2 regions of the Thalassospira sp. UBA4513 genome follow, and region 2 is predicted to be linked to the other one. Evidence: predicted binding sites of a transcription regulator. Region 2 holds the regulator's gene; the other holds the start of a gene.
What was found. Region 2 encodes PhoB, which activates phosphate uptake and scavenging genes when phosphate is short. Its sites were predicted from a motif close to TNTCATAAAACTGTCA; they were not measured.

Region 1 (3,417 bases), on a different contig from region 2:
CCAGCCCGCCACCATGGACAAGCAAGCCTATCTTGCGCAGTGGGAAAGCCTGAATACTGTCATTCACGACATTGTTGCCGAGCTTGGCGGATCGATCAGTGCGGAGCACGGCATCGGGCAGCTTAAGCGCGATGAGCTTGCGCATTATGCCAGTGTGGAAAAACTGAAATTGCTGCATGCGATCAAGGCAGCAATTGATCCAGATGGCAGGCTTAATCCGGGCAAGGTTGTATAATCACCGCTGTCGCCACCCTGCCCGTACCTGCGTCCCCCGCCTAAAAGATGGAAGATCGCCCCATGTTCTCTGTCGAGACCTATGCCCCGCTTGATCACGCCAAACCGATTGCCGAGAATATCTGGATCTTTGACGGTCCGGTGATCGGGTTTCAGTATGCTGGCCTTAAGCTGCCCTTCCCGACCCGGATGACGGTTATCCGCCTTCAAAGCGGTAAACTGTTTGTCCATTCGCCGATCCGGCTCAATGAAACGCTTAAGGCCGAGGTCGATGCGCTGGGCGAGGTTGCCTATCTGATTGCGCCCAACACCATCCATTACGCCGGTGTGCCCGACTGGCAAAAGACCTATCCGAATGCAAAGGCGTTTTGTGCACCCGGTGTGATCAAACGCGCCAAGTCGGTCGGGATTACGGTCAATTTTGATGCGGAGCTTGCCGATACGCCGGAGTCTGAGTGGGCCGGTGAGATCAAACAGGTTCTGGTGCGCGGCAGTTATTTGAACGAGGCGGTGTTTTTCCATCCCGCGTCCAAAACCCTGATCCTGACCGACCTGATCGAAAACTTCGAAGCGCCTAAAATCAAAAGCCCGATCTGGCGGTTTATGGTCAGGCTGTTTGGCACCATGGCCCCGCATGGCAGCACGCCGCGTGACATGCGCCTGACCTTTGCCGGGTATAGGGAAAGCGTGCGCAAGGCAGTCCACACCATGATTGGCTGGAACCCAGACTATGTCGTTCTGGCGCATGGGCGCTGTTATGACACCGATGCCGTGGCGGAGATTAAGCGCGCCTTTTCCTGGGTGTTGAAATAGTAAAAATGCAAGGGCGCCCCGGTCGGGACGCCCTTTAACGTAAGTACGCGGCAAGGGTTACTCGGCCGGGCCTGCCCACGGGGTCATGGCATTGAGTTTGTCCTGACGGCGTTCGTCGCCGGACTTGCCCCAATCGCCACCGAAGGCTGCTTCTTCCCAGGAACCGTAGCTCGGGTTGGGCAGCATGAACCAGCGTTCGCCCCAGTAATTGCCGTATTTTTCCATGACTTCGAGACGTTCAGCAATCGAGCCATCGATTTCATCAGTGAAGTCACCGAAATTGTCACCAAACTGCATGATCACGCGATAGTCTTCGGCCACAGCAGCCCGGCGCGGGGTTTTGTTAGAGCCCCATTCTTCGACTTCGCCGCGCAGCATGACATGCTTTTCATCCGCGTATGGGAAGCCATATTTCTTGAGGTTTTCGATGGTGGGTTCTTCTTCCGGTGCCTTGCGGTTCGAAACATAGAAGACTTCAACACCGCGGGCGGCTGCCGCCTTGGTGAATTCCAGCGCGCCCGGGGTCGGGGTGGAAATCATGTCGTGCACAAAGGCTGCCCAGGTTTTGGAGCTGTAATGGGTTTTGTCGGTGACAACCCATGCCTGATAGGCGGAGTTATCCAGAACGGTTTCATCAACGTCCAGAATGACTGCCGGTGGCTTGGTCATATAGTTGCCGTCCTGCTCGAGCGCTGCGGTCCAGCTGTGATCGCCAATGGCGGCATCGAGCAAACGGGTCGCACCGGCATAGACCGACATGGCGGTCGTTTTGTATTCGACCGAGGTCTGCAGCCACAGCGTGCCGTTCAGGCCGTCATTCTGTTCCGGCTCGGCCTGTGCGCCGAATGCGCAAAGCGCACTGGTCGCAACAATGACAGCAACGCCAAATGATTTTGCGATAAAGGTCATGTGTAGTCTCCCTGTTGATTTCCCGACGCATTGCGTCTGACCATGCAGTCAGGATTTCATAACCATGCCACCGCAGTGCGATAAAGAAAAAGCCTTTTTCCAGAATCAATTGGAAAAAGGCTTTTGCAATCGGTTTAACAAAGCCGCCAACGCCTTGACGCACACTCTGTTTCAGGCGGTTGGGCGCTTCTCGAACGTGGCAAAGCCATCTTCAAGCGCCGGTTCTTCGTGAATGCGATCAACGCGCGCATGGGTCGGGCCATCGTGACAGGCGGTGATCATGGATTGCACCACCTTGGCCGGGCCGCAAAAGACCGCCTCGACCGAGCCATCATTGCGATTACGCACCCAGCCGGTCAGATCGCGTTTGCGGGCTTCTTCGACGGTCCAGGCGCGATACCACACACCCTGCACCCGGCCTTCGATCCGGGCGTGGACGGCGATGTTGCCATCCCCCGTTGACGGGTCGGGGCTTGTATCGGTCATGATCGGGCCTCCTACCTTGTCGATGGTTTTATCCCGGGCTTATTTAGCGCCGGGGATCTTGGCATGCAGGTGGGCGGTGTCCTGAAACTTCTGTTTCTGTTCATCCGACGCCGGCGCCTGATGATTATCCTTCCAGGCGTCATAGGTCATGCCATAGACGACTTCGCGCGCCCCATCATAATCCATGGCGACACCGCGTTCGCGGGCGGCTGCCAGATACCATTTGGCCAGACAGTTGCGGCAGAACCCGGCAAGGTTCATCAGATCGATATTCTGAACATCCTTGCGATCCTGAAGGTGCATGACAAGGCCACGAAAGGCAGCGGCTTCGAGTTCGAGCTTGGTTTGCGGATCAAGATCGGCCGCCGGGCCGTTGGCCAAGACGGCCTCGGTGGACATTTCAGAACCGGCGCAATCAGACATGTTCCATACTCCCGCTGGTCTTTTCGTTTTCGAGTTTTTCGATAATTCCGGGCACATGGGCAATGCTTTCAGCCGTGATGACCTTGTCATTGTCAATCTCGGTCTGATCGACCATTTCATGGACCCAGGTGATTTCATATGGAATGTGGATCGCGGTCGCGCCACACGCAAGGACCGGCAGAATATCGGATTTCATTGAATTGCCGATCATGATCGCCTCTTCGGGATCGACGCCATAGCGGCCAAAGATGTTGCGATAGGTCAGCGGGTCTTTCTCCGAGACGATCTCGATCCCGTCAAACAGGTCCTCGAACCCGGAGCGATCAATCTTGAGCTGCTGGGCGATCAGATCGCCCTTGGTAATCAGGACCACCTTGTAATTCGGGTGCTTGGCATATTGCTTGAGCACTTCCTCGGCCCCGTCAATGATCCGGGTGGGCGCGCGCAGCATGGATTTGCCGGTTTCGGCCAGTTTGTGGATATCCTCGGCGCTGATTTTGCGATCAGACAATTCGATCGCGGTTTCAATCATCGACAGGGTAAAGCCCGTCA
Region 2 (3,417 bases):
GTCAGCAGCAGCGCCTTTGCATTGCGCGTGCGGTTGCCGTCAGCCCGGAAGTCATCCTGATGGATGAGCCGTGCTCGGCCCTTGATCCGATTGCGACCGCCAAGGTCGAGGAACTGATAGACGAGTTGCGTTCGAACTACACGATCGTGATCGTGACCCACTCCATGCAGCAGGCCGCCCGTGTGTCGCAGCGCACCGCGTTCTTCCACCTTGGAAAGCTGGTTGAAGTCGGTGAAACCGATCAGATCTTTACCAACCCGAAGGACGAACGCACCAAGGGTTACATTACCGGCCGCTTCGGTTAAGCGACGCCAGGAGTACGCATAAATGGCTGATGAACATACCCATATCGTAAGTTCGTTCGACGAGGAACTGACCCGTCTGAACAACATCATTTCGCAAATGGGCGGGCTTGCTGAAAGCCAGCTTATTTCCTCGATCAGATCCATCGTCAAACGCGATTCCGAACTGGCCGAGAAAGTCATCCTGTCCGATCAGCGCATTGATGTGCTCGAACAGGAAGTCCAGGACTTTGCCGTCCGTCTTCTGGCCCTGCGTCAGCCGATGGCAGATGACCTGCGTCAGGTGGTGACGGCCCTTAAGCTGTCAAACGACCTTGAACGCATTGGCGACCTTGCCAAAAACATCGCCAAACGCGCGCAGGTGCTGAACCAGATCCCGCCGATCCGTCCGGTTCAGGCGATCCCGAACATGGCCAAGCTGGCCCAGGAAATCATCAAGGATGTCCTGGATGCCTATATCGAAAGCGACGCCGAAAAGGCCCACCGGGTCTGGGAACGCGATCAGGAAGTCGACGATATGTACAATTCGCTGTTCCGCGAATTGCTGACCTACATGATGGAAGATCCGCGCAACATTACCGCATCGACCCATCTGTTGTTCATTGCCAAGAACATCGAACGTATCGGTGATCACGCAACCAATATCGCCGAAACGATCTATTACCGGATCAAGGGCGAAGACCTGCCGGGGATTGACCGGCCAAAAAACGACGCAGCGAACTTCGCTGTTGTCGAACCGAATGACTGACACGGGAGCATAGGAAGATGGACCCAACGGTTCTTATCGTCGAGGACGAGGCAGCAATCGTAACCATGTTGCGCTACAACCTCGAACGCGAGGGGATGCAGGTTGTCGAAGCCGGTGACGGTGACGAAGCGTTGAAAATTCTGGCTGAAACCCATGTCGATCTGGTTTTGCTCGACTGGATGCTGCCGGTGATGTCGGGGATCGAGGTCTGCCGTCAGATCCGCCGCAAGCCTGAAAGCCGCGATTTGCCGGTGATCATGGTGACAGCACGTGGCGAAGAAGGCGACCGCATCCGCGGTCTTGATACCGGGGCTGATGACTATGTCACCAAGCCGTTTGCCATTGGCGAGCTGCTCGCCCGTATCCGCGCGCTTTTGCGCCGGTCCGGTCCGGCGCAACCACAAGGGCAGTTGATCTATTCCGACATCGAAATGGATCTCGCCGCCCACCGGGTCAGCCGCAATGGAAAATCGATCCATCTTGGCCCGACCGAGTTCCGTCTGCTGCGCTATTTCCTCGAACATCCGGGGCGGGTTTTCTCGCGCGAACAGTTGCTTAACGCGGTTTGGGGCCCGAATATCTATGTCGAAACCCGCACAGTCGACGTGCATATCCGCCGCCTGCGCAAGGCGCTCAATGACGTCAAGGGCACGCGCGATATCATCCGCACCGTCCGTGCGGCGGGCTATGCACTGGACTCTGAAACCGCTGCCTAAGCCGGTTTCGATACGCGATCTAATGAAAAACCCCCGCTGCAGCGTGCCGCGGGGGTTTTTGTTCTAAGGCCGTAACGTCTTCAGTTTTTTTTCTTCGCCGGTTTGTCCGCATTCTCCGAACCTGACGGTTTGCGCTGCGGGCGCGGCGCCAGTTCGTTCATCAACAGCATGTCCGCACGGCGGAATTTGGCGATTTCGGCATCAATATCTTCCTGCGGCACGTCGCACGCCGCCAAAACGTGATCGGATAACCGCAACCCGGTTTCGAGAACTTCCGGGATGGCGGCATCCGCCCCATGGCGCGACAGCGGCCCGATATGGGTGATGTCCTGCGCGCGGGCAAAGATCTTCAGATGCGGGTAATGCTGGCGCAAAAGGGCGACCGTCTTCTCGGTCGCATGCGGGTTCCCCATGGCAACAACCGCAATTTTTGCCTCATCCGTGTGTGCCGCCCGGAAAGTTTCCGGTCTGGACCCGTCGGCAAAGTAAACCGGAAGGCCTTCTGCCCGGCCGCGTGAAACCTGCTGTGCATCACTATCAAGCACCAGGAACGGAATGTTGCGCGTCTTGAGCAACCGGGCCAGAACCCGGCCAACACGGCCGCTTCCGATCACCAGAACATGCTGGTGGATGCCCTCGGACTCCTCGGCAATCTTGCCAAGCTGGTCTTCTTCCTTGGGATGAAGCTTTTCCTCGATCTTGTGACCAAGGCTGATAAGCGTCGGGGTCAGCGCCATCGAAATCGCCACCACCGGGATCAGCATGGCGGCCATTTCAAGCGGCACCGCGCCATTTTGCGCGGCCAGGGCAAACATCACAAAGGCAAATTCACCGCCGGCGGCCAAGCTCATGGCTACCCGGATGGCAAGGCCGGTTTCAAACCGGATCGCGCGTGCCAGAACGAACAAAACCGCCGTCTTGATCACCAGCAACAGCACCAGCCACATGACGATGGTGCCAAATTCGTTATAAACAACGTCGGCATCAACCGACATGCCCACCGACATAAAGAACAGCGACAGGAACACGCCGCGGAACGGCGAGATATCGGCTTCGATCTGATGACGGAATTCGGTTTCGGCCAACATCACCCCGGCGATAAACGCACCCAGCGCCATTGAAAGCCCGGAAACCTCGGTCAATGTGCTTGCGGCTAGCACAACAAAAAGCGTGCCGATGGCAAACAGTTCCGGGTTCTTGAGCGACGCGATATAGCGAAACAGACGCGGCAACACATACCGCCCGACGAGTAACAGCAACGCGACCGACCCGAAACCAAGCAGGATGCTCATCCACGGGCTGGTTTCCGTGCCGGCATCACCTGCCGCCTGCACCATGATCAGGAACGGACCAACCGCCACGTCCTGCAATAACAAAATGGCAAGGGCCGCACGGCCAAACCGGGTATTAAGCTGCTTGTCATCGGAAAGCTGTTTGAGGATGATCGCGGTCGATGAAAGCGCAAGGGCCCCTGCAATCACCAGGGCCGTCGGCAGCGGGAATTCCATGACAACCAGAAGCCCCAGAAGGGCTGCCATCGACACCAGAATTTGCAAAACGCCCAGACCGGCAAACCGCCCGCCAATCACCCGCAAACGATCCCGCGAAAGCTCCAGCCCGATCATGAACAGCAGGAAAACCACGCCCAGTT

Region 1: the regulator PhoB is predicted to act here: its motif matches at 2,090-2,105, upstream of B2T33_RS05975 (5'-nucleotidase, lipoprotein e(P4) family).

The regions. Positions count from the first base shown of each region.
Region 1 is NZ_DGMR01000014.1:3,720-7,136, forward strand. It holds gene B2T33_RS05965 (FAD-binding oxidoreductase) at 1-235, shown strand, start outside; gene B2T33_RS05970 (DUF4336 domain-containing protein) at 298-1,047, shown strand; gene B2T33_RS05975 (5'-nucleotidase, lipoprotein e(P4) family) at 1,105-1,956, opposite strand; gene B2T33_RS05980 (acylphosphatase) at 2,128-2,442, opposite strand; gene B2T33_RS05985 (DUF1244 domain-containing protein) at 2,482-2,841, opposite strand; gene B2T33_RS05990 (HAD family hydrolase) at 2,858-3,417, opposite strand, start outside.
Region 2 is NZ_DGMR01000039.1:384,263-387,679, forward strand. It holds gene pstB (phosphate ABC transporter ATP-binding protein PstB) at 1-305, shown strand, start outside; gene phoU (phosphate signaling complex protein PhoU) at 328-1,050, shown strand; gene phoB (phosphate regulon transcriptional regulator PhoB) at 1,068-1,766, shown strand; gene B2T33_RS18635 (cation:proton antiporter) at 1,847-3,417, opposite strand, start outside.